4 regions of the Rhizobium sp. 268 genome follow, and region 4 is predicted to be linked to each of the others. Evidence: predicted binding sites of a transcription regulator. Region 4 holds the regulator's gene; each other region holds the start of a gene.
What was found. The regulator LexA, encoded in region 4, represses DNA repair genes until DNA is damaged. The targets are predictions, from matches to a motif close to TGTTCNNNNTGTGTTCNG.
Positions count from the first base shown of each region.

Region 1: the regulator LexA is predicted to act here: its motif matches at 5,870-5,887, upstream of dinB (DNA polymerase IV).
Region 2: the regulator LexA is predicted to act here: its motif matches at 2,552-2,569, upstream of OS035_RS18035 (DUF5680 domain-containing protein).
Region 3: the regulator LexA is predicted to act here: its motif matches at 3,255-3,272, upstream of uvrA (excinuclease ABC subunit UvrA).

Region 1 is NZ_JAPPSO010000002.1:540,988-548,749, reverse strand. Features, by position in the region: gene OS035_RS06025 (Y-family DNA polymerase) at 1-1,345, opposite strand, end outside; gene OS035_RS06020 (ImuA family protein) at 1,266-2,018, opposite strand; partial or broken gene ligD (non-homologous end-joining DNA ligase) at 2,296-3,347, shown strand; gene OS035_RS06010 (SOS response-associated peptidase) at 3,409-4,179, shown strand; partial or broken gene OS035_RS33550 (exodeoxyribonuclease III) at 4,295-4,389, opposite strand; gene OS035_RS06005 (DUF3606 domain-containing protein) at 4,393-4,569, opposite strand; gene OS035_RS06000 (GFA family protein) at 4,750-5,154, opposite strand; gene OS035_RS05995 (hypothetical protein) at 5,305-5,430, opposite strand; gene OS035_RS05990 (hypothetical protein) at 5,446-5,754, opposite strand; gene dinB (DNA polymerase IV) at 5,908-7,005, shown strand; gene OS035_RS05980 (exonuclease domain-containing protein) at 7,044-7,762, shown strand, end outside.
Region 2 is NZ_JAPPSO010000008.1:308,999-316,760, forward strand. Features, by position in the region: gene OS035_RS18025 (lipoprotein-releasing ABC transporter permease subunit) at 1-1,131, shown strand, start outside; gene OS035_RS18030 (ABC transporter ATP-binding protein) at 1,146-1,829, shown strand; gene OS035_RS18035 (DUF5680 domain-containing protein) at 1,838-2,302, opposite strand; gene dnaE (DNA polymerase III subunit alpha) at 2,806-6,303, shown strand; gene OS035_RS18045 (L,D-transpeptidase family protein) at 6,362-7,618, opposite strand; gene OS035_RS18050 (DNA polymerase IV) at 7,711-7,762, opposite strand, start outside.
Region 3 is NZ_JAPPSO010000014.1:37,276-45,037, forward strand. Features, by position in the region: gene OS035_RS25175 (GNAT family N-acetyltransferase) at 1-215, opposite strand, end outside; gene uvrA (excinuclease ABC subunit UvrA) at 212-3,133, opposite strand; gene OS035_RS25185 (single-stranded DNA-binding protein) at 3,417-3,923, shown strand; gene OS035_RS25190 (MarC family protein) at 4,008-4,655, opposite strand; gene gyrA (DNA gyrase subunit A) at 4,905-7,727, shown strand.
Region 4 is NZ_JAPPSO010000009.1:222,607-230,368, reverse strand. Features, by position in the region: gene kdsA (3-deoxy-8-phosphooctulonate synthase) at 1-647, opposite strand, end outside; gene OS035_RS19355 (VOC family protein) at 647-1,540, opposite strand; gene lexA (transcriptional repressor LexA) at 1,737-2,456, shown strand; gene OS035_RS19345 (ComEC/Rec2 family competence protein) at 2,437-4,866, opposite strand; gene gltA (citrate synthase) at 5,157-6,446, shown strand; gene lpxB (lipid-A-disaccharide synthase) at 6,489-7,658, opposite strand; gene OS035_RS19330 (LpxI family protein) at 7,655-7,762, opposite strand, start outside.

The DNA.
Region 1 (7,762 bases), on a different contig from region 4:
GTTCCGGACCATCGGCCCGCTTGACCTTCAGGCGTTTGCCGCGCCAGGTGATGGAGACCGGCGGGCGATCCGGCAGCAGCGCAATCGCCTCGATCAGTTCCGGTCGGGCCAGCAGCCGGACCGGCCGGCGCCAATGGCCGACCCAGGTGACCTCGATCGGATCGGCCGCGGCGCTGATGCGCTGGACGGAGCGCTCGGGCACGTCGGAGGCAACGGGCGCCACCCGATAAACACGCTGGCCACGGTTTCCATAGATGTCGATCAACGGTGTGACGTCCTTGACTTCCTCCTCGACCAGCGACGAGGATTTCTGGCGCTCCTGCAGCGGCTCGGCCATTACCGCAACCAGGATGAGCTTCTCGATCCCAAAGCCGGGCTCGATCTTTTCCGTCCGATCACGAAACAGCTTTGTCAGCCAAGCGACATCGCGCACCGGTTTTGCTGTGCCGGCGCGGATTGCCTGCCGGGTCCCATCCACCTTCTCGACGATTAGATCCGCCCGGCGAACGCCAAGACCGCGCTTTTGCAGTTCCTCGATCAGGTGCACGACCAGGCGGCCGACATATTTGTTGATGGTTTCGGCCGCGCCGATCGGCTCGGCAAAGACGCGGCTGACCTCGATCAGTTCGGCAGTGCGGATCGGCTCGATCGGTTCCGACAAGCGGCCGAACATCTGGTCGATCCGCCGGCCGATCTCCGGACCGAAACGAAGCGTCAGCGGCGCGCGCGGCGTATTGGCCAATTCGCCGATTGTCTGGAAGCCGAGCGTGCGCAGATCGGTGGCGACTTTGCCAGGAAGGCGCAGCAGCGATATCGGCAGCTTCTCGACGGCGCGCGCGGTCTCACCGATCGGCACGATGACCGTATCCCGACTGATGGCGCGCGCGCACGCACGCGCCGCGCCCCAGGTGTCGGCAACCGCGACACGGGCAGTAAGCTTCCTGGCCAGGAACTGGTTGGCGATCTTCGTCACCATCGGCAGCTCGCCACCCTGCAGGTGATCGGCGCCTTCGGTATCCATGATAATGCCGTCAATCCCGTCAACCGCGACGATCGGGGAATAGAGCGTAAGTGCCCAGAGCGTGATCCGCTCGAGTGCTGCAGCATCCGCCGCAGGATCCGCATCGACCAGCATCAGGCCGCGGAACAGCGCCTGCGCTTTGGCAGCCGGCATGCCGACATGAACGCCGGCTTGTCTGGCGGCCGCGTCGCTTGCCGACACCCATCGCTTCGAGCCGCTCCTGGCGATCACGGCGATTGGCTGTTCAGGCGGAATAGACGGATCGGCGCGACGAATACGATCCGTCGGCAGATCCGGAAGATAGATCGAGACGACCCTTGTCATCGCACGCCCTCACGAGAAACTCAGCACACTCACCCGCTTTCACGCGCATCAATTCCAGAAACCATTGAGCCCTTCCCACACCGGGTACCGGCAGCTCTTCCGATGGCATCACGCTCACCCGCCATCGCGTGGTTGAAGCCGTCGGCTGGCCAAAATCATTGGCCTCAGTCTGTCGCCGCCATCGTCGGACCGCGAGCGCCATGGTCCCGGTTCGCTCGGCCGCCAGCTGCAGCCGGCGCGAGCCGACCATTGGCAATCGGACAAGTTCGCCGACCACGGCGCCGAGGCCGCCGAAGGACAATCCTTCCTCCATGTTGGCCAGGACGTCTTCCTCCTTGTCCGACTCGACAAAGATTACCCTATCGGCATGGAGGCCGACCTGAGCGAGTGCCGGAAAGAAGAGATCCGGACGGGTCAGGCACCAGACGATCGGGCCTTTCGTCCGCGCTGCTATCCCCGCCGCACACAGGGCTGCCGCCGCACCATCGACGGTACCCGCCCCGCCACCGGCAAATTCGTGCAAGGCGCCATAGGCCAGACCACCTCCCGGCAGGACCGCATCGATTTCCGGCACACCGAAGGAAAGACAGCCAGCCTTTCTGCCTGACACGCCCTCAAGCGAAGCGATGCGCTCGCGCAGATCGGAAATCACCCGTTCGCGGGCAGCAGTCATCGTTCACGGCTCCCTTCAAGGTCGTATTGGCGGCCAACATCATGTCGATCCAAATGCGGATGTTCTCTATCTGTTCCCGACGACTTGAAGAGTCAAGCAACCGGAGGATGGGAATATTATCCTGAACATTAGGAACCAGAAGAATACTCAGGAGAATCAGGTGGGTAGCGGCTGAAGGTTTTTTCCGAGCGGTTGCGAGCGCTAATCCCTTTGTGAATTGCGAGGACAAGTCGACATCGTCACAGTAGCCTTAAGATTTTTCTGCTGAACTGTCGGCATGACGAAGCCTCCTAGACCAAAACCCCTCCTTCGTGACGCCCAGGCCCCGATCCGTTCCCGGCCCCGCAGGAAGCGAAATCCAGCCCAACCACAGCTCCTGTTCGATCCCATGCCAGACCGCGTCGAACCTGCGCTGGCGCAACTGAAGTCCCGTCCCCCAAAGGGAAACGAGTGGAGCTGGGAGCTGAAATGGGATGGCTATCGCCTCGCTGTTCACATCGAGCCTCAAGGGATAAGGATTCTCACCCGCGGCGGCCATGACTGGACGCACCGCTTTCCGGCGATCGTAGAGGCCGCCCGAGCGCTCGGACCGGCGACGATGATCATCGATGGCGAGGCGGTCGTGCTTAATGAAGAGGGCCGGCCGGATTTCGGGCTGCTGCAGCAATCGTTGGGCGCATCCGGCAAACAAGCCGGCAACCGGGCCTCCGACGCCATCTTCTTCGCCTTCGATTTAAGCTATTTCGACGGGCACGATCTGCGCGGTGTCGAATACCGATCGCGCCGACATCTCCTCGATAACACGTTGAACGGAAAAGGGGCGCAATCAGGTTGTCGGAAACATTCGACACCGAACCAGCCGTCCTGCTGGAGCATGTCTGCCGCCTCGGCCTGGAAGGCATCGTCGGCAAACACCTCGATCGTCCCTATCGCTCGGGCCGGACCGGGGATTGGGTTAAGATCAAATGCGTCCAGAGCGAGGCTTTCTTCATCGTCGGCTATGAGATGTCATCTGCCTCGCCTGCCGGCTTCGGCTCGTTGGCGCTTGCTGCCTATCGCGGAGCCGATCTCGTCCACGTCGGGAGTGTCGGCACGGGCTTCAGGCAAGCCGAGGTCATCAGATTGCGAAAGATGATGGACACGCTGCGCTGGAAGCGAAAGCAGCCACCCCTGCCCTATTCCGGAAGTGCCGGTATCGTCTGGGTCGAACCGACGTTGATTGCCGAGATCGAGTTTCGCGCATGGACGACAGACGGCAAACTTCGCCACCCGTCATACAAGGGTTTGCGCGAACGCCAGGACAATGCCGACGTCTTCCGGCTCGACTAGCGAAATTGGCGCCGTGAGCTAGATTGTCGTCCATTCGAGCTTGGCGGAGAACATATCTAGCATGTGCAACCTTTATCGCATGGAAGACAGGGACTGGGTCGCCAAATGGGCCCAGGACGCCGAAAGCCTGATCAACCTGATGCCGGCCTACCAGATGAACCCCGACCAGATGGGGCCGATCATCCGCAATACCACTGAGGGAAAGAAGCAACTGGTCCATGCGCGCTGGGGACTGCCCTCGCCGCGCTTCGCCCTTGAGAAGGCGGCCAAAGCCAGGGCCGAGAAACTGGCGGTCAAGGGCAAGGCTTTCGATCTTGAGGAGCTGGTCCGCATGGAGGCCGACCGCGGCACGACCAATGTGCGCAAGCTCAATTTCCCGCACTGGACGCGATGGTTCGGTGTGGAGCATCGATGCCTTGTTCCTGTCACCAGCTTCGCCGAGCCGGACCCCGGGAGCAAACAGGAGGGAGGCAATGTGCCCAATGCCTGGTTTGCCCGCGATGAAGCAAAGTCGTTGATGTTCTTCGCTGGCATCCATGTGCCGCGATGGAAAAGCGTGCGGAAGGTTCGGGACGGACTGAAGACCGATGACCTCTACGGCTTCCTGACTACGGATCCCAACGATCTCGTGAAGCCGATCCATGAGAACGCCATGCCGGTGCTGTTGCTGTCGAAGGAAGAGACCGACACGTGGATGCGGGCGCCCTGGGATGAGGCCAAGGATCTAGCCTGCCCGCTACCGAATGATGCGCTGATCATTCTGGCGCGTGAGCCCTATGGATCTTCGATCGTGTCGAAGTCTGGCGAACCGGTGGAAGACACTCTACTGTAATCACTGGCCTTCCGGCCGGCTTCGTTCACTTCGCCTTCCGCTAATTCAGCTGCTCGTCCTGCAACCTTATCCAGACGGGGGCATGGCCGATGGTGTGTCCCACCCGCGCACGTCAGTCCTGCAGACAGACGACGTCCGACTCGGCCTCATCCAACCATGGACTTCAAGCCGGCCGTTTACGCCGTTGACGTTATAGGTGGCGAGCTTCACGGCCTACCGGCGGCCGATTTCCGCTTCGACCTTCTTGCGAGAATTCCCTGCGCTCTTCACGGCTTTCTTGACCGTGTCCTTGGAAACACCTTCCTTCTTCGCTTCGTAACGGACTTCATGATCTTGTCCGGCTGCGACCTTGGCGCGATCCTGCGCTCTGCCTTGGGACGTCGTTGCCATTTGCAATCCTCCTAATGATTTTGGTCAGCGGAAAACGATCGCGGAGTCAGGAAGTTCCGCGTGCACCTCAGGTGAAAGGCATTCCTCGCGGATCCCGCAGAAGAAAGTATCCGATCGCGAATTTCTCGACAAAGATGCGCACGTCGAAAATCGGTTCACTTACGTCTTCTAAGGGGACGCTCAATCGCCCGGTCGACCTGGAAGTTTAGTAATATCCAGGGCCCATGCCAACGCCGACGAACACCAGATCTGCGAGCGGGGCTTCAGATCCTTACGCTGGTTCACCGTTCCCAGTCTGATCCCAACCTGCTCGGCATCTTCCTGCTCTCCAGTCGTGTAGACGGGCGATCCGCAATCGGCACAGAAGAACTGCAGCCGCCGACGACCATTGTCGGCGGTCTTAACATAAAGCTTGGGCTCACCGGACGTGATCTGGAACTGGCCGCGTTGTGTGCTGACGGTTGCCCTGTACGCGGTGCCAGTCAATCTCTGGCAGTCGGTGCAGTGGCAGATCGCGACGTCCTGCGGATCCACCTCGGCTTCATAGGCGATCTTTCCGCATTGGCATGCGCCATCGATGTACATGTCATTCCTCCATCCGTGTTGTTGCGAGACTTAAAGAATGGCCCTCGCAAGTCGGGATCTACCTCTGCCAGTCCTGCCTTCCCTCGACACCTTCTTGATTTCTGCGCTTGCGCGTTTCAGAGACCTTGCCTGCCGTCTCGCTCCCGCAGCTCATTCAGCGTCAGCTGCCGCCATCGCGATTTTTCTGATATTCGGCCGGCTCCGCCGTCGCCGCTCGGCTCCTTTGGTTTTTTGGAAATCACGTTGAGAACGGTAGGTGGAGAGCGCGTCGGCCATCGGGGATCTCCGGGATCAGCGTCCGGAGACCCGGATTGCGCCGACGTCCCCGAATGTCTGCTGGACCGCAGGGATCATGCTGGAATTGATATCGGCTGAAACTTCGATCTCGCCCTCCAGCGGAGCATCGCCGCGCGCACCACCATCGTGAGAGACATCGCCGCCTGATGGAGCAGAGCCAGCGGTATTCTTAGCCGAGGTCGACTGGATAAAGATGTCCGGTCGAGCAATACCGTGCTGCTGGACGAGATGTTCTACCGCGAGATCGGCAGCCTCTCGTGTTTTGAAAACGGCTGTGATGGTCGTGGTGCTGTCGTCGGCCATGGGTCAATCTCCTATCTAATCTAATTCGTGATCAAACGCCTGAAGAAGCGTGGAGTTTCCCTCTGGAGGTCCTCCGAACATGGCCAGCACTTGGATGCCATGTCGGAAGATGATATGTTCCTGTTTCGTTTTCGCCAGTGACGCTCAATCGCCATGGATCTCACCACCATCTCAACCATCAGGAAAATCATCCATGTCGACATGGATGCCTTCTACGCATCGGTCGAGCAGCGCGACAATCCGGAGCTTCGTGGCAAGCCACTCGCTGTCGGCGGAGCGGCTGCCCGCGGCGTCGTTGCAGCAGCAAGCTACGAGGCGCGAGAGTTCGGCGTTCGCTCGGCAATGCCGTCGATCACGGCGGCGCGGAAGTGCCCGGATCTGATCTTCGTGAAGCCCAGGTTCGAAGTCTATCGCGCGGTCTCGCAGCAGATCCGCGAGATTTTTGCAGAGTATACGCCGTTCATTGAACCGCTGTCGCTCGACGAGGCTTATCTCGACGTCACCGAAAACCTCAAGGGCATGTCGGTTGCCACCGAGATCGCGCGGGAAATCCGTGCCAGGATCAAGGCTGTGACTGGGCTGAATGCTTCGGCCGGCATCTCGTACAACAAGTTCCTTGCCAAGATGGCGTCCGACCTCAACAAGCCGAACGGCCAAGCGGTCATCACGCCGAAGAACGGCCCGGCGTTCGTCGAGCAACTTGCGGTCAAGAAATTTCATGGCGTCGGCCCGGCTACGGCGGAGAAGATGCACCGGCTCGGTATCGAGACCGGTGTGGATTTGAAGGCAAAGTCCCTGCAGTTCCTAGTCGAGCATTTCGGAAAGTCGGGCCCGTACTTCTATGGTATTGCTCGGGGCATCGATGAGCGGCAGGTCCGGCCCGACCGGGTGCGTAAATCGGTCGGCGCGGAAGATACATTTGCCGTCGACATCGACGACCTTGATGTGGCGACACAGGAGCTCGAGCCGCTTGCGGAAAAGGTTTGGTCCTACTGCGAAGCCAAGGGGTTCAGCGGCAAGACGGTAACCGTGAAAATAAAGTACTCCGACTTCACCCAGGCCACCCGGAGCAAAACAACTGCTATCCCCTTTGCAGGTGTTGAGGACATCCTCGGCGCGGCCAATGTCCTTCTGGCCGGTGTCTATCCGTTCAAGCGACCAGTCCGGCTTCTTGGTGTGACGCTGTCGTCGCTGACCAATGACAAAGATTCAGAAAAGGGGGAACAACCGCAACTCGGCCTCAGTTTCTGAGCAGAAGGACCTGGAGCAAATCAAGCATTGAAAGCCGAATGTTGCCATCCTGTATTCGCGTTATCGACCTTGAAACCGCCGGCAACGGGCCGAGCGATGTCTGTGAGATCGGGTGGCAGGACGTCGTTCAGGACGAAGATGGGCGGTGGGAAGTTTCGGAGGAGCGTGGCTCGGCACTCGTGAATCCGGGCCGGCCGATTTCGGCCGACACCATGGCGATCCATCATATCCAGGATTATGAAGTCGGAAGCGCACCGTTCTGGAAAGAGGTAGCGCCCAGCATCTTGCGGCCACCGCACCCGATCGCGGCGCTTGCCGCACACCGTGCCGCCTTCGAGCAGCGATACTGCACGCCAAGACTGGCCGGTGTTACGCCCTGGATCTGCACATGGAAATGCGCTTTGCGTGTCTGGCCGGAGCTTCCAAGGTTTTCCAACCAGATGCTGCGTTATCAGCGCAGGCCCGAAGGTCTGATCCATGAGATCGGTCTTCCCGCCCATCGAGCCATGCCCGACGCCTATGTCACGGCCCATCATCTGCGTGACGAGCTAAATGCCGCTTCGTTGGATGAGCTCCTCTTTTGGAGTTCTGAGCCGGGCTTGTTACCGCGGGTTCCGGCTGGTCCTGATCGCGGCAAAAGCTGGGATCGCCTATCTATGGAGACACTCACTGCCTTCACAAGGGACCGCGACGCGGACATTCGCTTCAGCGCCGAGATGGAGCTTCTGCGGCGGGGAGAAACGAAAGCACCGACAAT
Region 2 (7,762 bases), on a different contig from region 4:
ACGCTGATCATCGTCATGGCCGTCATGAACGGCTTCCGCACCGAGCTCGTCTCGCGCATCCTCGGCATCAACGGCCATATGATCGTCCAGCCGTCCGATGGCCCCTTCACCGATTATGCCGACCTTTCCAGCAGGCTCGCTGCCGTACCGGGAGTGAAGATGGCGCTGCCTTTGGTGGAAGGCCAGGTGCTCGCCTCCGCCCAGGCCGGTGGTAGCACCGGCGCGCTGGTGCGCGGCGCCCGCGCCGAGGACCTGACCAAGCTCAAGACGATCTCCGGGAACATCAAATCCGGCGACATGGTCGGTTTTGCCTCCGGCCAGGGCGTGCTGATCGGCACCGGCATGGCCAACCAGCTCGGCCTGAGCGTCGGCGACCTCATCACTCTGACCTCGCCGGATGGTGACATTACACCGATGGGCGTCAGCCCGCGCGTTAAGTCCTATAAGATCTCCGGCCTCTTCGAGATCGGCATGTCGGAATATGATTCTTCGATCATCTTCATGCCGCTCGAGGAAGCGCAGCTTTATTTCAATGCCGAGGGTCTGGTGCAGTCGATAGAGCTTTTCGTCGATCACCCCGACGATATCGACACTCTGCGGCCCAAGGTGGAGGAAGCGGCCGGCCGCCAGATCAACCTCACCGACTGGCGCCAGCGCAACCAGACCTTCTTTTCGGCGCTGCAGGTCGAGCGCAACGTCATGTTCATGATCCTGACGCTGATCGTGCTTGTCGCGGCTCTGAACATCATCTCCGGCCTGATCATGCTGGTGAAGGACAAGAGCAGCGATATCGCCATTCTGCGCACCATGGGCGCCAGCGCCGGCGCGATCATGCGCATCTTCTTCATGACCGGGGCGGCGATCGGGATCGTCGGCACTGTTGCCGGCGTGCTGCTCGGCGTTCTCGTCTGCGTCAACATCGAATCCATCCGTCAGTTCTTCTCCTGGATTTCAGGCACGGTGATCTTCAATCCGCAGGTCTATTTCCTCAGTCAGCTGCCGGCCGAGATGCAGCTCAGCGAAACGATCTCGATCGTCATCATGGCGCTGACGCTCTCCTTCATCGCGACCATCTTTCCGGCCTGGCGCGCGTCCAGGCTCGATCCGGTGCAGGCCCTGCGCTACGAATAAGGAATGCCGCCTTTATGAAACGCAACGTCGTTCTCAAGCTTACCGGCGTCGAGCGCCATTACGGGCAGGGCGATACGCTGCTGCCGATCCTGAAGGGCGCGGATTTTTCGATGTCGAAGGGCGAGATCGTCGCTCTCGTCGCTCCCTCCGGCACCGGCAAATCGACCCTGCTGCATATCGCCGGCCTGTTGGAGCATCCGGACGGCGGTGAAGTCAACATCAGCGGCCATGCCTGTGACGGCCTGAGCGATGAGAAACGCACCGCGATCCGCCGCAGCGAAATCGGCTTCGTCTACCAGTTCCACCACCTGCTGCCGGAATTTTCCGCACTTGAGAACATCATGATGCCTCAGCTAATCGCCGGGCTGTCCTGGAAGGAAGCCGGAGAGCGGGCCGGCCAGCTTCTCGATTACATGCGCATCGGCCACCGCGGCGCCCATCGCCCTGGCGAACTCTCCGGCGGCGAGCAACAGCGCGTGGCGATCGCCCGGGCCGTCGCCAATGCGCCGACCCTGCTGCTTGCCGATGAGCCGACCGGCAATCTCGACCCGGAAACGGCAAGCTACGTCTTCGATGCGCTGGAGGCGCTGGTGCGCCAGTCCGGCCTCGCGGCCCTCATCGCCACCCACAATCACGAACTCGCCCGCCGCATGGATCGGCGTGTGACCATCTCGGATGGCAAGATCGTCGATTTCTGAAACTGAGGTCAGGGGATGACTAGCCCGCCGCGATAATCGAGCATATAGGCTTTCCGGTCATCGACCATGATGCATTCATTGCCGCTGAACCGCTCGCAGTTCCCTTCGCTGTGATCGATGTAGCGGCCGAACGCATGATCGAATTCCATTCCGCCGAGAAAGCGCCCCTGCTGATACATGGCTGAAAGTGCCGCCTTGATCACCGCGCCGGCGGCAGCGCCGTCGATGAGCTCAGGGACAACGATCCAGCCGAAATAATTCATCACCCAGACAGGCTCCCCGGCAAACCAGACAACCTCCTGTCCCGCGAAATCGGTGCCGCCAAAGTAGCTGTCGAGATAGCGCCAGTCGCCGCACTCATAGCCGATATCGTGGGCACCCGGCCGGCAGGGCACGCGCGGCACACCGCCGCCGACATAGGTCGCAGCCTTGGCCTCCACGACGAATTCATTGAGCATTGCAATGTCGAGCATATCCCGTTCTCCTCTCGGCCGGATGCTGGCAAATATGCTGCGGCATGTAAAGAACAGAAACAGAACAAAAACGGCAAGCAAGGCGGGTCGCTGCGAGAGGCGCACTGCCGTTTGAGTAGCCTGTCCGATCCGTCACCGATCGCGAGAGAACAGGCGCAGCCCATCGTATCGCTTGGCACTCTCATCGATTCGCGATTCGCGTCCTGGATTTTAAAACGCAAGAAAGAAGGAAAAGATTCCTGTTGACAATGGAACATAAATCGAACAAATTGAAAACATAACGAGTAAAGGAGAGCCAAATGACTGACATGATCCGTGATATCGCAGCATTCACCTCCATCGCAATGTTCGTCGCCAGCTTCTCGCTCATCGTCATGGCGATCTAAAGTTTTCAGGGGACCGCATGGCCATCATGCGGTCCGCAAGCGGGACTTGTTCTGGACATCATCGCCCTCTATGCCGACAATGCGTCCGACTCATTCGGGTGATTGGGAAGGCATGACATGGCGGATACGGCAAAGGGTTCTACGGGTGAGGCGATCGGCGGCACGCCGGGCTTCATCCACCTGAGGGTCCACTCCGCCTATTCGCTTCTCGAAGGCGCCTTGCCGCTGAAGAAGATCCTCTACAAGGCAACCGGCGACAGCCAGCCGGCGATCGCCATCACCGATACCAACAATCTGTTCATCGCGCTGGAATTCTCCCAGAAGGCGATGGACGACGGCCTGCAGCCGATCATCGGCTGCCAGGTCTCGATCGACATGGAAGACGGGCTGGAAACGGAAAAGCGCGGCGGCCAGCAGGCGCTGGTCAAGCTGCCGTCGATCGTTCTTCTCGCCGCCACGGATGCCGGTTACGAACGACTGGTCGATCTCGTCAGCCGCGCCTATCTCGGCGGTGAAAGCAACCAGGCTATCCATATCCGTGCCTCCTGGCTGGAGGAGGCCGGCACGGAAGGGCTGATCGCCCTGACCGGCGCCCTGACCGGGCCTGTCGACGCGGCGATCAAGGAAGGCCATCCCGCGCAGGGGGAGGCCCGGCTGCTTGTGCTGAAACGTCTCTTCGGCGACAGGCTCTACGTCGAATTGCAGCGGCACGGCACTTACGACAAACGTCACGAACAAAAGATCATCGGCCTCGCCTATAGCAATGACCTGCCGCTGGTTGCGACCAACGAGGCCTTCTTTCCGACACGCGACGATTACGACGCCCATGATGCGCTGATGGCGGTCGCCCACAATGCCATCGTCTCCGACGACAGCCGCTTTCGCCTGACCCCGGACCATTATCTGAAGAGCCGGGCCGAGATGGCCAAGCTCTTCGCCGATCTGCCGGAAGCACTGGAAAACACGATCGAGATCGCCAAGCGCTGCTCCTTCGTGCTGAAGACGCGAAAGCCGATCCTGCCGCGCTTCACCGGCGCGACTGACGACGCCGAGGAGGCTGAACGCGCCGAGGCGAGCGAACTGCGCCGCCAGGCTGTGGAAGGGCTGGATATGCGGCTTTCGACGCTCGGCATGTCACCGGGCTACGAGGAAAAGGATTATCGCGAGCGGCTGGATTTCGAACTCAGCGTCATCGAGCGCATGCGTTTTCCCGGTTACTTCCTGATCGTTGCCGACTTCATCAAATGGGCCAAGCAGCACGACATTCCGGTCGGTCCCGGCCGCGGTTCGGGCGCGGGTTCCCTGGTTGCCTACGCTTTGACGATCACCGACGTCGATCCGCTGCGGTTTTCGCTGCTCTTCGAACGCTTCCTCAATCCGGAACGCGTCTCGATGCCGGACTTCGACATCGACTTCTGCCAGGACCGCCGCGAAGAGGTGATCCGCTACGTCCAGGCCAAGTATGGCCGCGAGCAGGTGGCGCAGATCATCACCTTCGGTTCGCTGCAGGCGCGCGCCGCCCTTCGTGACGTCGGCCGCGTGCTGGAGATGCCCTACGGCCAGGTCGACAAGATCTGCAAACTGGTGCCGAACAACCCGGCCAATCCGACGCCGCTCTCCAAGGCGATCGAGGAGGAGCCGAAGCTGCAGGAGGAGGCGGCGAAGGAGCCGGTCGTCGCCCGCCTGCTCGACATCGCCCAGAAGATCGAGGGGCTATACCGCCATGCCTCGACCCATGCCGCCGGCATCGTCATCGGCGACCGCCCGCTGTCCAAGCTGGTGCCGATGTATCGCGATCCGCGCTCGGACATGCCGGTCACCCAGTTCAATATGAAGTGGGTGGAGCAGGCCGGCCTCGTCAAATTCGACTTCCTCGGCCTGAAGACGCTGACGGTGTTGAAGGTCGCCGTCGATTTCGTCGCCAAGCGCGGCATCAAGGTCGATCTCGCGGCCATTCCTCTCGACGACAAACCGACCTACGAGATGCTGTCGCGCGGCGAGACGGTCGGCGTGTTCCAGGTGGAAAGTGCCGGCATGCGCAAGGCGCTGATCGGCATGAAGCCGGACTGCATCGAGGACATCATCGCGCTGGTGGCGCTCTATCGCCCGGGTCCGATGGAGAACATCCCGACCTACAATGCCCGCAAGCACGGTGACGAAGAGCTGGAATCGATCCATCCGATGATCGACCACCTGCTCAAGGAAACCCAAGGGGTCATCGTCTATCAGGAACAGGTGATGCAGATCGCCCAGGTCCTGTCCGGTTACTCGCTCGGAGAGGCCGATCTTCTGCGCCGCGCCATGGGCAAGAAGATCAAGGCCGAGATGGACCAGCAGCGCGAACGCTTCGTCGTCGGCGCCGTCAAGAACGGCGTGTCGAAGCCGCAAGCCGACAATATCTTCGAACTGCTGGCGAAGTTCGCCAATTACGGCTTCAACAAGTCGCATGCCGCTGCTTACGCGATCGTCTCCTACCAGACGGCCTATATGAAGGCGCATTATCCGGTCGAATTCCTCGCCGCCTCGATGACGCTCGACATGTCCAACACGGAAAAGGTCAATGACTTCCGCCAGGATGCCAAGCGGCTAGGCATCGAGGTGATCGCACCCTCGGTGCAGACGTCCTTCCGCCATTTCCAGACCGGTGACAACCGCATCTATTACGCGCTGGCCGCCCTCAAGGGCGTCGGCGAATCCGCCGTCGACCATATCGTCGAGGTGCGTGGCGACAAGCCCTTTGCCGGCATCGAGGATTTCTGCCTGCGCATCGATCCGCGCCAGGTCAACCGCCGTGTATTGGAAAGCCTGATCTTTGCCGGCGCCTTCGATTGTTTCGGCACCGATCGCGCCCAGCTTTCAGCCGGCCTCGACCGCATCCTCGGTTATGCCCAGCGCGCCCAGGAGAACAAGCTGAGCGGCCAGTCGGATATTTTCGGCAGCACGCTGACCTCGGGGCCCGAGAAGATTTCCCTTCCACCGTTTTCGCCCTGGCTTGCCTCCGAGCGGCTGCTCAAGGAATTCCAGGTGCTAGGCTTCTATCTCACCGCCCACCCGCTCGATTCCTACAACAACCTCCTGCAGAAGATGCGGGTGCAGACCTTTGCCGAATTTTCCCAGGCGATCAAACAGGGCGCCTTCAATGCGCGCCTCGCCGGCACCGTCATTTCGAAGCAGGAGCGCAAGACCCGCACCGGCAACAAGATGGGCATCATCGTCTTTTCCGATTCTTCGGGCCAGTTCGAGGCGGTGCTGTTTTCGGAAATGCTCAACCAGTACCGCGACGTGCTGGAGTCGGGAAAATCCTTCGTGCTGACCGCCACCGGCGAGGAGCGGCCGGAGGGGATTGGCCTGCGCATCCAGACGATCCAGTCGCTGGAGGAAAAGTCGCTGCAGATGCAGAAGGCGCTGCGCGTCTATATCAGAGATTCCGGGCCGCTGAAGATGGTCGCCGGCCATCTCAACGCCAGGGGCGATGGCCTCGTTTCCTTCATCGTCATCAAGGAGGAGGGCAAACGCGAGGTGGAAGTGGCGCTGGCTGAGAAATACCGCATCACGCCGGAGATCGCCGCCGCTCTTCGCGCCGCGCCCGGTGTTGTCGATGTCGAGCTTGTCTGATCATCTCGGGGTGATGCACATCACCCTGGGCGATTTGATCATCCCGGGGTGATTGCGATCAACCCCGGGTGATGGTGATGAAATCCGTGCCTTCGCCGGTATCCCGGCCAAGGCCGGTATCGGAGATCGTCAGCGTCGAGCCGGGTGCGATCAGCGCCTCGATCCTGTGCCGGGTCTCCTCCGGGATCGTGATGCGGTTGAGCGACCGGGCGATCGGCCTGCCGCTGACGATCGAGCTTTCCTGATTGGTGACGCCGAGCCGCTTCATCGTCTCGCGGGAGAGATTGTTTTCGAGCGTGATGCCGAGCCAATCCGCCGAACCGGCCTTTTCATCGAGTGCATGCAGCGTTAAGAAATGCGTGCCAAGCGCCAAGCCCTGATCGGCGATCGTCACTGGCGCTTCGAAGATCGGCTTGAACGCCCGGCGCACCATGATGACGCCGTTCGGCGGCTCGCCCTTGCCTGTTGCGGCATAGACCGATTTCAGCAGCGTGTCGGAGATGAGGCTCCTGTCGCCGGCAAATTCCGCCGGCCGCAGCGTCTTGAACGCCTTGATCGCCTGCACGGTCGCCGGCCCGAGCAACCCGTCCGGAACGCCGGCGGAAAAGCCGAGCTGGTTCAGCAGCGTCTGGATGTCGATCACCGTCTCGCGCAACGTGCGGCGGGTGATCAGCATGCTGATCGGTTCGGATGGCCGCTCCGCTTCGGGCGCTGCAACCGGCGGTGCTGCCGGCATCGGCATCGCAGCCGTGTCGTTCATCGCCACCTGCACCGGTGTGCCCGGGCTGTCGGGCATCGAAGGCCGCAGTTCGACATCCGAAAGCAGAAGCATCGGCGCCGGCGCCTGCGGATGGAAAAGGGTCGGATGGTCGATCGGCTGCGGCACCACTTCGCCATCGCTGATGATGACGGGAATGCCGGGCTCGGTCATCCCGTATAGCTTTTTTGCAAAGGCGCCGGGCATGCGCACGCAGCCGTGCGAGGCCGGATAACGCGGCACGGAATTGGATTCGTGCAACGCAATGCCCGACCATGTCAGCCTCTGCATGAAGGGCATTGGCGCGTTCGAATAGAGATTGGATTCGTGGTATTTCTGCTTTTCGAGCACCGAGAAGATACCGCTCGGCGTCGTATGTCCGTCCTTGCCGGTTGAGACTTTCGAGGTCGCGACGACCTCGGTGCCGTCATAGACCGCAAGCGACTGCTTGTCCTTCGAGACGATGATCTGCAGCGTGCGCGCGTCCGCGGCCAGAGCAGGGTGCACGAGTGCGGTGGCCGACAGCAAGCCGAGGCCGAAGACGAGACGCGAGAACATGATAGCCAACCATACGCAATACTTGCCCGGCACATTATGGGACGAAGTTTAAGGAAGATTTTATAGGTCGCACGGCGCTCACGCCTCACGCTTTAGTGATCGCGCTTGCCACTGCCGAAGGTGTAGCCGGTCTCGACGGTGTTC
Region 3 (7,762 bases), on a different contig from region 4:
AAGAGGTGATCCGAATGCCGCTCGACGACCACCAGGCCGGCCGTTTCGCCGCCGACCTCGCGCAGCCAGACCTCGCCGCGTTCGATTCGCGGCGTATAGTCTTCCGTCACCGGGATCGGCGGAGCGCCGAAGAGCTCGGTATACGGCCGATAGGCGGCCGCCGTCAGCGTCGCGACCCTTTCCAGATCATCGGGCGACGCCGGCCTCATCGTCATTCCGCCGCAACCGCCTTCTTCGCCGGCCGCCGCTCCAGCAATTCCTTGAGGAACTGTCCGGTATAGGAGCGCTTCTCCTTGACGATCGCCTCCGGCGTGCCGAACGCCACGATCTCGCCGCCGCCATCGCCGCCTTCGGGGCCGAAATCGAGCACCCAGTCGGCCGTCTTGATCACCTCGAGATTGTGCTCGATTACCACAACAGAATTGCCCTGGTTGACCAGTTCGTGCAGCATTTCGAGCAGCTTGGCGACGTCGTGGAAATGCAGGCCGGTCGTCGGTTCGTCTAGAATGTAGAGCGTGCGTCCCGTCGAGCGCTTCGACAATTCCTTAGCGAGCTTGACGCGTTGCGCCTCGCCGCCGGAAAGCGTGTTCGCCTGCTGGCCGACCTTGATGTAACCGAGACCGACATCCTTCAGCGCCTGCAGCTTGTCGCGCACTGCCGGCACCGCCGCGAAGAAATCGACGCCTTCCTCTACCGTCATGTCGAGCACGTCGGCGATCGACTTCTGCTTGAAAGTGACGTCGAGCGTCTCGCGATTGTATCGTTTTCCGTGGCAGACGTCGCAGGTGACGTAGACATCGGGCAGGAAGTGCATTTCGATCTTGATGACGCCGTCGCCCTGGCAGGCCTCGCAGCGTCCGCCCTTGACGTTGAAGGAGAAGCGGCCCGGCTGGTAGCCGCGTGCTTTTGCTTCCGGCAGGCCGGCGAACCAGTCGCGGATCGGCGTGAAGGCGCCGGTATAGGTCGCCGGGTTCGAGCGCGGCGTGCGGCCGATCGGCGACTGATCGATATCGATCACCTTGTCGATATGCTCGAAGCCGTCGATGCGGTCGTGGTCGGCGGGGTTTTCGCGTGCGCCCATGACGCGGCGTGCTGCCGATTTATAGAGCGTCTCGATCAGGAAGGTGGATTTGCCGCCGCCGGAAACCCCGGTCACTGCCGTGAACACCCCGAGCGGGATTGCCGCCGTGACGTTCTTCAGATTGTTGCCGCGCGCCCCGACTACCTTGATCTCGCGGCCCTTTTTCTGCTTGCGGCGCTCGTGGGGTACGGGAACGCCGAGTTCGCCGGACAGATATTTGCCGGTCAGCGACTTCGGATTGTCCATGATGTCCTGCGGCGTGCCGTGGGCGATGACCTGGCCGCCGTGAATGCCGGCGGCCGGGCCGATATCGACGACGTCGTCGGCCGTCATGATCGCGTCCTCGTCATGTTCGACGACGATGACGGTGTTGCCGATGTCGCGCAGGTGCTTCAGCGTGTCGAGCAGCCGGGCATTGTCGCGCTGATGCAGGCCGATCGACGGCTCGTCGAGCACGTAGAGGACACCCGTCAGCCCCGAGCCGATCTGCGAGGCCAACCGGATACGCTGGCTTTCGCCGCCCGACAGCGTGCCGGAATTGCGCGACAGGCTCAGATATTCCAGGCCAACATCGTTGAGGAAGCGCAGCCGGTCGCGGATTTCCTTGAGGATGCGCACGGCGATTTCGTTCTGCTTGGCGTTGAAGCTTGCCGGCAGTGTCTCGAACCAGTCGCGGGCGACGCGGATCGACATACCGGTCACTTCGCCGATATGCAGCGTGTCGATCTTCACCGCCAGGGCCTCTGGCTTCAGGCGGAAGCCGTTGCAGGACGGGCAGGGGGCCGCCGACATGAAGCGCTCGATGTCTTCGCGCGCCCAGGCGGAATCGGTCTCCTTCCAGCGGCGCTCGAGATTGGTGATGATGCCCTCGAAATTCTTCTGCGTCGTATAGGAGCGGGCGCCATCGGCATAATGGAATTCGATCTTGTCCTCAGTGCCGTTGAGAATGACGTCTTTGGCCTCGTCGGAAAGATCGTTCCAGCGGGTGCCGAGCTTGAAGCCGTAATGTTTGCCGAGCGCCTCCAGCGTCTGGTTGTAATAGGGTGAGGTCGACTTGGCCCAAGGGGCGATCGCGCCGTCACGCAGCGTCCGTTCGGGCTCGGGCACGATCAGATCCGGATCGATCTTCTGCTGGGCGCCGAGGCCGTCGCAGGTCGGGCAGGCGCCGAAGGGATTGTTGAACGAGAACAGCCTGGGCTCGATCTCGGGAATGGTGAAGCCGGAAACCGGGCAGGCAAATTTCTCCGAAAACAGCACGCGCTCATGCGTCTCGTTCAGCGACTTGTTGGCCGAGCCGCCGGCCGAGGTCTCTTCCGGCGGCAGCGGCTTGTCGGCAAATTCGGCAACTGCCAGCCCGTCAGCGAGCTTCAGGCAGGTCTCCAGGCTGTCGGCCAGGCGGGCGGAGACATCCGAACGCACGACGATACGGTCGACCACCACGTCGATGTCGTGCTTATATTTCTTGTCGAGTACCGGCGCCTCAGCGATCTCGTAGAACTGCCCGTCGACCTTGACGCGCTGGAAGCCCTTCTTCATCAGCTCCGCCAGTTCCTTCTTGTATTCGCCCTTGCGCCCGCGCACGAGCGGCGCAAGAATATAAAGACGGGTGCCCTCACCGAAATCGAGGATGCGGTCGACCATCTGGCTGACGGTCTGGCTCTCGATCGGCAGGCCGGTCGCCGGCGAATAGGGAACGCCGACGCGGGCAAAGAGAAGGCGCATATAGTCGTAAATCTCGGTGACGGTGCCGACCGTCGAGCGCGGGTTGCGCGAGGTGGTCTTCTGCTCGATCGAGATCGCCGGCGACAGCCCGTCGATCTGGTCGACGTCGGGCTTCTGCATCATTTCGAGGAACTGCCGGGCATAGGCCGACAGGCTCTCGACATAACGGCGCTGGCCCTCGGCATAGATCGTGTCGAAGGCAAGCGAGGACTTGCCGGAGCCCGAAAGCCCGGTCATGACGATCAGCTTGTTGCGCGGCAGATCGAGATCGATGCCCTTGAGATTGTGCTCGCGCGCGCCGCGGATGGAGATCGTCTTCAGTTCGCTCATCGTCTCAGCTTGGTCCTTTGGGATAACAGCCCTTATTTAGTGATGCCGACCGGCGAGTCGAGGCTGAATGTCCGCAACACCGAAGGTTTTCGATTCTGTTGACAGGATCATAAGGATAAACTAGAACAAATAAAGAACAAAATTCCTGATGGATGCATGCGGCGTTCTGATGGATAAACATGTGGATTAAATGCCGCCCATGCGCATCGGCGGTCCGTGATGGTTTAAGGTGCGCCGATCGATTGAAACGCCGCCGGGCAGGGCGGCAGGCAGGGTGAGAAGCATGGCTGGTAGCGTAAACAAGGTAATTCTGATTGGAAACGTCGGTGCGGACCCCGAAATCCGCCGCACGCAGGATGGCCGGCCGATCGCCAATCTCCGTATCGCGACCTCGGAGACCTGGCGTGACCGCAATTCCGGCGAGCGCCGTGAGAAGACCGAATGGCACACGGTCGTCGTCTTCAACGAAGGCCTTTGCAAGGTCGTCGAGCAATATGTGAAGAAGGGCGCCAAGCTCTATATCGAAGGCCAGCTGCAGACCCGCAAATGGCAGGACCAGCAGGGCCAGGACCGCTACTCGACGGAAGTGGTGCTGCAGGGCTTCGGTTCGACCCTGACCATGCTCGACGGCCGCGGCGAAGGCGGCGGTGCAAGCTCCGGCGGCGGCCGAGGCAGCAGCAACAATGATTATGGCGATGACTACGGCGCCCCGGCTCCCTCTTCATCACCGAGCCGCGGCGGTGGCGGCGGTAATTTCTCGCGCGATCTCGACGACGACATCCCGTTCTGATCAACCGCTTTCCCGGCTCTGTAGACTATCCGAGAGCATGATGCCTTTGATGGCGTCATGCTTTTTTTCTTTGGTTTGCGCCGTTCAGTGCGGTGTCGCGCTGATCAGATTGAGCGCCGCCTTTGCGCCGTCGACGACGAATTGCACCGCTAGGGCGGCGAGGATGACGCCGAGGAGCCGCGTCAGGATCGCCCGGCCGGTGACGCCGAGGAAGCGGTCGAGCCTTTCGGCAATCAGCAGCATGAGGAAGGTCAGCAGCAGATTGGCGGCGATGACGGCGATGAACTGGGCTTTTTCGACGGAGGTCGGCAGCGTGCCGGCAAGCAGGATCGTCGCCGAGATCGCGCCCGGGCCGGCGATCAGCGGCAAGGCGAGGGGAAAAACGGCGATATTTTCGATATGATCCTTGGTGACGGCAGCTTCGGTGGCCTTCTCCTTGCGCTCCTGCCGCCGCTCGAACACCATCTCGAAGGCGATCCAGAAGAGCAGCAGCCCGCCGGCGATGCGGAAGGCGCCGATCGAGATCCCGAGCACGCCGAGCACGCTCGCGCCGAACAGCGCGAAGACGGCAAGGATGATGAAGGCGATGGTCGAGCCGCGCAGCGCCACCTGCGTGCGCTGGGCGCGGCTCATGCCGGTCGTCAGCCCCAGGAAGATCGGTGCGAGCCCCGGCGGATCGATGGTGACGATGAGCGTCGTGAAGGCGTTGATCAATTGGTCGGCGCTTGCCATCGTCCCTCGAAAACCCCATATAGCCGCATGGTTTTTATGCGTGGTTTTTGTGATTGTGAAGCGGCGATTCCGATTTGGCAAATATCCCGCGGCGGCCAGCGGCGGATTTGTCCGGTGCGGCCGCGCCACTTGCATGTTTTACCCTCTTTAAGCCGCAAAAGCCTGTTCAAAACGCCCCGTGAAATTGGCGCGGGAACAGGCTTTCCGCTATAAATCTTCAAGTGATTCTAGAAGAGATCGTGATCTGTTTTGACTGAGCAAACACCCCCCGGCGGCGGGAAGCTCCCGCCAGGCATCGAGCCCATCTCCATCATGGAGGAAATGCAGCGGTCGTATCTCGATTACGCCATGAGCGTCATCGTCAGCCGCGCGCTGCCCGACGTGCGCGACGGCCTGAAGCCCGTGCACCGGCGCATCCTTTACGGCATGTCCGAGCTCGGCATCGACTGGAACAAGAAATACGTCAAATGCGCCCGCGTCACCGGTGACGTGATGGGTAAATACCATCCGCATGGCAATTCGGCGATCTACGATGCGCTGGCCCGCATGGCCCAGCCCTGGTCGCTGCGTCTGCCGCTGATCGATGGCCAGGGCAATTTCGGCTCGGTCGACGGTGATCCGCCGGCGGCTGAACGTTACACCGAATGCCGCCTCGAAAAGGCAGCCCATTCGCTGCTCGACGATCTCGACAAGGAAACCGTCGATTTCCGCGACAACTACGACGGCACGCTTTCCGAGCCGGTCGTGGTGCCCGCCAAGTTCCCGAACCTGCTCGTCAACGGCGCCGGCGGCATCGCCGTCGGTATGGCGACCAATATTCCGCCGCATAACCTGTCGGAAGTCATCGACGGCTGCATCGCGCTGATCAACGATCCGGCTATCGAACTGCCGGACCTGATGCAGATCATTCCCGGCCCCGACTTCCCGACGGGTGCGAAGATCCTCGGCCGTGCCGGCATTCGCTCGGCCTATGAGACCGGCCGCGGTTCGGTCATCATGCGTGGTGTCGCGGCCATCGAGCCGATGCGCGGCGACCGCGAGCAGATCATCATCACCGAGATCCCCTACCAGGTGAACAAGGCGACGATGATCGAGAAGATGGCCGAGCTGGTGCGCGACAAGCGCATCGAAGGCATCTCCGACCTGCGCGACGAATCCGACCGTCAGGGCTATCGCGTCGTCGTCGAATTGAAGCGCGACGCCAATGCCGAGGTCATCCTCAACCAGCTTTATCGCTATACGCCGCTGCAGACGTCCTTCGGCTGCAACATGGTGGCGCTGAACGGCGGCAAGCCTGAGCAGCTGACCCTACTCGACATGCTGCGCGCCTTCGTCTCCTTCCGCGAGGAGGTTGTTAGCCGGAGAACGAAATTCCTGCTGCGCAAGGCGCGCGACCGTGCTCATGTGTTGGTCGGTCTCGCCATAGCCGTCGCCAATATCGATGAAGTCATCCGCGTCATCCGCCAGGCGCCCGATCCGCAGTCGGCCCGCGAAGAACTGATGACCCGCCGCTGGCCGGCCGAAGATGTCGAAAGCCTGATCCGTCTGATCGACGATCCGCGCCATCGCATCAACGAGGACCTGACCTACAACCTGTCCGAAGAGCAGGCCCGCGCCATCCTCGAACTGCGCCTTGCCCGTCTGACGGCCCTTGGCCGCGACGAAATCGGCGACGAACTCAACAAGATCGGCGAGGAAATCAAGGATTACCTCGATATTCTCTCCTCGCGCGTCCGCATCCAGAGCATCGTCAAGGATGAGCTCACTGCCGTGCGTGACGAATTCGGCACGCCGCGCCGCACCGAGATCGTCGACGGCGGCCTCGAAATGGACGACGAGGATCTGATTGCCCGCGAGGACATGGTCGTCACCGTCTCGCATCTCGGCTATATCAAGCGCGTGCCGCTGACCACCTATCGCGCCCAGCGCCGCGGCGGCAAGGGCCGCTCCGGTATGACCACTCGCGACGAGGATTTCGTTAGCCGGCTATTCGTCGTCAACACCCACACTCCGGTCCTGTTCTTCTCCTCGCGCGGCATCGTTTACAAGGAAAAGGTCTGGCGTCTGCCGATCGGCACGCCGACCTCGCGCGGCAAGGCACTGATCAACATGCTGCCGCTCGCACCCGGCGAACGCATCACCACCATCCTGCCCTTGCCCGAGGACGAGGAGAGCTGGGACAATCTCGACGTCATGTTCTCGACGACGCGGGGAACGGTTCGCCGCAACAAGCTGTCGGACTTCGTCCAGGTCAACCGCAACGGCAAGATCGCCATGAAGCTCGAGGAGGAGGGCGACGAAATCCTCTCCGTCGAGACCTGCACGGAAAATGACGACGTGCTGCTGACGACGGCGCTCGGCCAGTGCATCCGCTTCTCGGTCGACGACGTCCGCGTTTTCGCCGGCCGCAATTCGATCGGCGTGCGCGGCATCAGCCTTGCCGGCGGCGACCGCATCATCTCGATGACCATCGTCCGCCATGTCAACGCCGAGCCGTGGGAGCGCGCCGCCTATCTGAAGCGCGCCGCCAACGACCGCCGCCTGACGACAGGTGAGGCCGAGGAGATCGCGCTGGTCGGCGAGGAAGTCACCGAAGAGGGACAGCTCTCCGACGAGCGTTATGAGGAGCTGAAGCAGCTCGAGCAATTCGTGCTCACCGTCTCCGAAAAGGGCTTCGGCAAACGTTCGTCGTCCTACGATTTCCGCATCTCCGGCCGCGGCGGCAAGGGCATCCGCGCCACCGACACGTCGAAGACAGGCGAGATCGGTGAACTGGTCGCGGCCTTCCCCGTCGATGATGGCGACCAGATCATGCTGGTTTCCGATGGCGGCCAGCTGATCCGCGTGCCGGTCGGCGGCATCCGCATCGCAAGCCGTGCCACCAAGGGCGTCACCATCTTCTCGACGGCCAAGGACGAGAAGGTCGTCTCTGTCGAACGCATCAGCGAGCCGGAGGAGGATGAGACGGAGGAGGCTGTCGAGGTCGCCGGAGGCGCCGCCACCACCGAGGAAGCGGCTGCCGGCGAGGCGCCGGCTGCCGATGGTGACCCGGCCGGGCCGGCTGAGGACTGATCAAGTAAAAAGGGCGGCTTCGGGCCGCCCTTTTC
Region 4 (7,762 bases):
CCCTGCCCGCCCGGCTGCGCCACGGAATGGGTCGCATCGAAGATAACGGGCGCGCCCATCGAAGCCATGATAGGCAGCGAGCGCATGTCGGAAACCAGCGTGTTGTAGCCGAAGGAGGCGCCGCGTTCGCAGAGCAGCACGTTAGGATTGCCGCTGGCGTTGAGCTTCTTCAGGACGTTCTTCATGTCCCAGGGGGCGAGGAACTGGCCCTTCTTGACATTGACGGCACGGCCGGTCTCGGCGGCGGCGATCAGAAGGTCGGTCTGACGGCAGAGGAAGGCCGGGATCTGCAGGACATCGACCACCCTTGCCACTTCGGCGCATTGCTCGGCGGTATGAACGTCGGTGAGAACCGGAAAGCCGAATTCCTTCTTGAGATCGGCGAAGACCTGCATGCCTTTTTCAAGCCCGATGCCGCGCTCGGCCGACAGCGAGGTGCGGTTCGCCTTGTCGAAGGAGCTCTTGTAGACGAGGCCGATGCCGAGCTTGGCGCAGAGCTCCTTGAGCGTGCCGGCAACCATGAAAGCGTGGTCGCGGCTCTCCATCTGGCAGGGGCCGGCAATCAGCGACAGGCGGCCGGTATTGGAAAAGGTGACCTGGCCTGCGCCCTCGCCGATCCTGACTTCCGAATTCGTATCAGTGCTCATCATCTTTCCTCGAAGGCGAAAAGCGTGCCCTGCCCGGGCGCCGGCTTCACCAGAATGCGATTGTTCTTGCGCGTGTAGGTCACTCCGTTAGCAGCCAAATGCGCTTCTGTCACGGCAAGATCGGCGACGGTGAAGAGGATGGCCCGGCCGCGCAGGCCGCGGTCGGCGGATAAGACGGCAACCTCGAAATAGGCCTCCAGCCCCTCCGGCGTCATCAGGCTGATTTTCGCATTCGGCGCCGCGATATTGACGCCGAAACCGGTTTTCTCGACCGCCGACTGCGCCATGGCAAGGCTGACGAAACCGGCGTAGGCGGCGGCATCAGGCGCGCACAGCGCGATCTCGGCGATGCCGGTCACGCCATTGGCATGTGTCTCCAGCGCGCCGCGGTCGGCGGGCAATGGATTGATGCGCTGGCAGGTAAAGAGAAAGAAGTCCGGCGCACGCAGATCCGCTGCAAAGGCCAGTTTGAAGCTGCCGACGCTTTCGGAACCGTCCGGCATCTTCATTGGCCGGCTGAACTCCAGCATCTCGCCGGCGCTCGATCCGCCGGCAGCGAAGTGCCGATGATCGTGGCCGGCATCCTCGGTGCCGAAAACCACCGCCGAAAGCCCCTCATCGCCGCAACGGAAGCGGAAGGCCCGGTTGCGGGCGGTGAAGACATTCCCTTGCCGCGCCGAGGCCTCGCTCTCCTCGACGCTGGCGATACCGAGCGGCTCCAGATAGGTCTTGTCGGCGAAGAAGACACAGGCATTCTCCGTTCCGAAGGGATGGCGGGCATCGGCGGCAACCGTGAAGCCGAGCTTGCCGAGCCGCTCGCGGGCCAGATCGATATTGACGACGGGCAGCACGACATGATCCAGCGGGTGCGGTTTGGCGGAACGCTCGTTCATCATATCCCTCCCTCAAACGATAAGAGATGTGCGACAGCACCACCCCCAATGCAAGACATGTGTGCCAATCCGGCGAATGAAAATAAAAATCTCAAAGAGTTGGCGGCAAGTTTTACGGAAATTTAGCTACTTGCAGAACACATATGGAACATATAGTGTCTGTTCTGGATTTGTTTCAATCAGGGGTCACACGCCGATGCTCACGCGCAAACAACAGGAGCTTCTCCTTTTCATTCATGAGCGCATGAAGGAATCCGGCGTTCCGCCATCTTTCGACGAGATGAAGGATGCCCTGGATCTGGCCTCCAAATCCGGCATTCATCGCCTGATTACAGCGCTCGAAGAACGCGGTTTCATTCGCCGCCTACCGAACCGCGCCAGGGCGCTCGAGGTCATCAAGCTTCCCGAAGCCTATAGTCCCAGCATCCAGCCCCGGCGCGGCTTTTCGCCGAGCGTCATCGAGGGCAGCCTCGGCAAGCCCCAGCCGGTCGCCGCCCCCGCGCCTGTAAAACCCGTCGCCGACAACGGCAACTCGGTCTCGGTGCCGGTCATGGGCCGAATCGCTGCCGGTGTTCCGATCTCGGCAATCCAGAACAATACCCACGACATCGTCGTTCCCGCCGACATGCTCGGCTCCGGTGAACATTATGCGCTGGAGGTGAAGGGCGATTCGATGATCGACGCCGGCATCTTCGACGGCGACACGGTGATCATCCGCAACGGCAGCACCGCAAGCCCCGGCGACATCGTCGTTGCCCTCGTCGATGACGAGGAAGCGACGCTGAAGCGCTTCCGCCGCAAGGGCGCCTCGATCGCGCTTGAGGCGGCCAACCCGGCTTACGAGACCCGGATCTTTGGGCCCGACCGCGTCAAGGTGCAGGGCAAGCTCGTCGGCCTCATTCGCCGCTATCACTGACACTGGACAGGCCGGATTCGGTAAAACTGTTGCTGCGCCAGTCATAGGCGCGCTGGCGCATCCATGGCCGCGACAGCGTTTCGAATGCGGTTGCGACCTCCAGGCCGGTATCTGCGAAGCGCAGCTCGAGGGAACCGGTCTTGCGCAGCGTCTCACCGGTGAAGAGCGTCGCGCCTGAGCGGCAGCTGTTGAAACGCAGGCGGACCGGCGTCACGACGATATCGGCTGCATCGCAGGCCGGGCCGAGATAAGCGGCATTGTCGATGATGCTTACCACACGGCCATTGCCAAGCCTTGATATGCACCAGGCCTTTTTGACGCAGGAGAAGCGGTTTGTTTCACCGCCCGCGGCGGCCCCCCGCATCGCTGTCCTTGCTTCATTCTGTTGCTCGCGGGAAAGCCTGACGCGTCGGTCTTCCCCCTCCGGCGGGATAGCGGGGCCACCCAGCATCTTCGGCGGGTGATGCGTCGGCAGGACCAGCGCTCTTTGCCACTGGTCGAAGATGAAATCCGGCGGGTTTTCACGATTGGAAGCCATTGCCGCGGTCTCGACGAGCGCGACCAGACCGCCATCCTCCGAAATCACCAGATCCGGCGGCCGGGAAACCGGCAGAATCAACAGAATGAAGGTCGAAACGGCGAGGATTGCTGAGCCGGCATGGCGCAGCCGGGTGCGGAGCAGCGTCAGCAGCAGGAAGCCTGCCACGGCGATGGCGAAATACCAGGCGGGCAAGCGGCCGACGCCGATATCGCCGCCCCAGCCGGACACTGTCTTGGCGACCGCGATCACCAGATCAAGGCCGAAGCCGACCACCTTCCAGAGCGGAGCGTCCAGACCGAACGGCATGAGCAACATCGCCAGCAGCCCGGCCGGCATCACGATGAAGGAGATGATCGGCATCGTCGCGAGGTTTGCCGGCAGGCCGTAAGCGGTCAGGCGATGAAAATGTTCGATCGAAAACAGCGCCGTGGAAAAACCGCCGATCAGCGAAGTCAGGAAGACGCCGCCGAAGAAACCGGCGACCGCAACGAGCGGCCGGAAGACCGGCAGCCTCAGCAAAGCGTTTTCGCGAATGCGCCGCTCCTTCCACAACTGATAACCCGATACCAGCGCCAATGTCGCGGCAAAGGACATCTGGAAGCTCGGGCCCAGGACTTCGGAGGGCGAAATGGCGATGATGACGAGGGCCGAGAGCACGACATTGCGCAGGCTGATCGACGGCCGATCGAAGAAGACGGCAATCAGCATGATGGCCATCATGATAAAGGCGCGTTCAGCCGAGACCCCGAAGCCGGAGATCAGGTAGTAAGCGGTGACGGCGATGAGCGCGCCTGCTGCGGCGATCTTCTTGGTCGGATAGGCCTGGGCAGCACCTGGAAAGAGGCTGAGCAGCATCCGGAAGCCGACGAAGAAGATGCCGGCCGACAACGCCATGTTGAGGCCCGAGATCGCGACGATATGAGCAAGGCCGGACTGGCGCAGCGCCTCCGTCGTCGCATTCGAGATGGCGCGCCGCTCGTCGGTCACCAGAGCAGCGGCAAAAGCGCCCGTATCGCCGGGCAGGATCGATCGAATGCGATCGCCGATACCGCTGCGCAGCCGGTAAAGCCATTCGAGCATTGCTTCCGACGTCGACATTGCACCCTGCGGGCCCGCCCCCAAATCCCTCTCCGGAGCGCCATAGAAGAAGCCGTTGGCACCGATGCCGTCGAAATAGGCACTGAAGGAGAAATCGTTGAGTTCAGGCAGCGCTGGGCCTGCCGGAGGCGTCAGCCGCGCCCTGCCGGTGATGATGTCACCGATCTCGAAAGGCGTATCGGCGCCGCGGACGATCGCGGTGATGCGCCCCGGCCGCCGCTTCAGCTCCGGCGCCTCCGTGCCGGTGACGGCAAGGATGTAGCGCCAACGCCCACGTCCATCGCCTTCCCGCCGTTCGACACGGCCGGTCACCGTCGTCGTCACGGATGAATCGAGGATCACGGTCGAAGCCCTCCAGCTCTCGAATTGTGCTGAGAGCATGCCGCAGGCGAAAAGCGCCAACGCCAGGAAGCTGGCCTGCAGCACCGGCCGGCTGGGGCCGGCGACGAGAACCACGACCGCCGGCATCGCCAGGCAGAGAAGCGACGCGACGAGGGGAAAATCCCATGGCGCGAGAAACCAGAAGGCCGCCCCGGCGCCGAGGAAGACCGGCGAGAACAGCAGCAGTCGGCCATGGTCGGCCTCCTCGCCCAGCATGCGGATTCCGGCACGCAGCGATTGCGAGGCCGCGGCCGGCAGCCGGTGGCGCAACGGCATCGCGGACTGGGTCCTTGCCGACCGTTTCACCACCGCGGGCGCGGCAAAACCTGGGGAATCGGCCAGGCCGGCGCCCGCTTCCGGCCGCAATTCGACTGTCGTCAATTCCTCCATGCCCCGCCCAAGATCACCCGCGCCTGCGGGCAGAATGCAACCTTCAATCAAAACGAGCAAGAATAATCGATTGAAATATGAGGGAAAATCGCCACCGCCAAAAGAGCAGTCGAATCATTGGCTTCCGGTATGCGCGCAGCTCATCGCTGCAGTGCCTAAAAGGTGATGCCGCAATGCACAAAATGCCGTCACGGTAACTTGGCATTAGCTTCGCGATCATATAGCTATCGGTGAGGACGCTTAACCCCTATGGCGCTTTTATGGCGCCACCGCCATTTCGGAGGATCAGTATGACGGATCAAAGCGCTACAATAAAAATCGGTGACAAATCTGTCGACCTAGCCGTCAAGAGCGGCACGATCGGCCCGAGCGTCATCGATATCGGTGCTCTCTATAAGAACACCGCTTCCTTCACTTACGATCCGGGTTTTACCTCGACCGCATCTTGTGAATCCAAGATCACCTACATCGACGGCGACGAAGGTGTGCTGCTGCACCGCGGCTATCCGATCGAGCAGCTGGCCGAGCATGGCGACTTCCTCGAAGTGTGCTACCTGCTTCTCTACGGTGAACTGCCGACCACCGCGCAGAAGAAGGATTTCGATTATCGCGTTACGCACCATACCATGGTGCACGAGCAGATGAGCCGCTTCTTCACCGGCTTCCGCCGCGATGCGCATCCGATGGCCGTCATGTGCGGCTGCGTCGGCGCCCTGTCGGCTTTCTATCACGACTCCACCGACATCACCGATCCGCACCAGCGCATGGTCGCCAGCCTGCGTATGATCGCCAAGATGCCGACGCTTGCCGCGATGGCCTACAAGTACCATATCGGCCAGCCTTTCGTTTATCCGAAGAACGATCTCGACTACGCCTCTAACTTCCTGCGCATGTGCTTTGCTGTGCCTTGCGAAGAATACGTGGTCAATCCGGTGCTCGCCCGCGCCATGGACCGCATCTTCATCCTGCATGCCGATCATGAACAGAACGCCTCGACCTCGACCGTCCGTCTCGCCGGCTCGTCGGGCGCCAACCCGTTCGCCTGCATCGCGGCCGGCATCGCCTGCCTCTGGGGCCCGGCCCATGGCGGCGCCAACGAAGCAGCGCTCAACATGCTGAATGAGATCGGCTCGGTCGACCACATTCCGGAATATATTGCCCGCGCCAAGGACAAGAACGATCCGTTCCGCCTGATGGGCTTCGGTCACCGCGTCTACAAGAACTACGATCCGCGTGCCAAGATCATGCAGAAGACGACGCATGAAGTGCTCGGCGAACTCGGCATCAAGGATGATCCGTTGCTCGAGGTGGCGATGGAGCTGGAGCGCATCGCGCTCACCGACGAATATTTCATCGAAAAGAAGCTCTATCCGAACATCGACTTCTATTCCGGCATCACGCTGAAGGCGCTGGGCTTCCCCACGACCATGTTCACCGTGCTCTTCGCGCTTGCCCGCACCGTCGGCTGGATCGCCCAGTGGAACGAGATGATCGAGGATCCGGAGCAGCGCATCGGCCGCCCGCGCCAGCTCTATGTCGGCGAACCGAAGCGCGACTACATCCCGGTTTCGAAGCGCTGATCGCTTCGGCCAACATATCGGCCCGAAAAGGAGAAAACCCGGTCAGAGACGACCGGGTTTTTTCTTGTCCAGCACGTCGAGCAGGATTTCGGCGGCATGTTCGCCTGGTGGTTTTTCCGTCTGCATGCGCTGCCAGATGAGATCATAGCCTTCCTTCATCGCCTTAAGCTGGTAGGTGTCAGCCGACAGCCTTTCCATCCAGCGGGCGAGGCTTGCCCCGCGAACGACGTCGTTCAGATATTCCGGGACGACGGCGTAATCGGCAATCAGGTTCGGCAGTGCGCCAGTCCAAGTCTTGATGCTTGACGTCAGCAGACGCATGATCCAGTCGACCTTGTAGGCGGAGACGACAGGAACATCGGCAAGCGCCAGTTCAAGAATGACGGTTCCCGATGCCGCCATCGCCGCATCGGCTTCAGCGAATGCCTTCCATTTAGCTTCAGCGCCGACAACGATCTCCGGCTTGACCGCCCATCCCGCCGTCAGTTGGCGGACAAGCGCTTGCCTGTGCGTCACCGTCGGCAGAACAAAGCGCGTCGGCCCATTGCGGGCGACAAGTTCGCTTGCCGCCACCTCGAAATGGGGCAGGAGCTTCTGGATTTCCGAGGAGCGTGAGCCGGGCAGAAGCAGGATCGCGTCGTTGCCGGGCTGCCTGTCGGCGCGCCGGCGCCGGGTCTCCAAGAGCGCCGGGTCGGCGGTCAGGCGATGGCCGACATAGGTGGTTGCCGGCCCGCCAAGGCGCTGCATCGCCGCCGGTTCGAAGGGCAGGACGGCGAGCACATGATCGACATAGGCGAGCATGCGCGTGGCGCGATATTCTTTCCAGGCCCAGACGCTCGGACAGACGTAATTGACGACAGGCAGATCGGGCAGCGCGGTGCGGACGCGCTTTGCGACGCGATGGGTGAAATCCGGGCTGTCGATGATGAGGAGAATGTCGGGCCTTGCAGCGACGATGGCAGCGGTCGTCTGGCGGATCAGCGTATACAGCTTCGGCAGCCGGCTCAGCACCTGGGTGATGCCCATGATCGACAACTCGGAGAAATCGAACAGGGATCGCAAGCCCTCGGCCTGCAGCCCCTCGCCGCCGACGCCGACAAGTTCCACCGGCCCGGTGTGGACCCGCTTCAGGGCGGCGACGAGATCGGCGCCGAGCAGATCACCCGATACCTCGCCGGCAATGACGGCGATCTTCAGCGGCGCCCCGTTCATTCGAGCCCCCATGCCGGCAGCCCGCGATCGATGCCGCAGACGAAAAGCCCTGCCTCATCGGCGGCCTTGATGACGGCGGCGCGATCGAGCACCAGCGAGCGGCC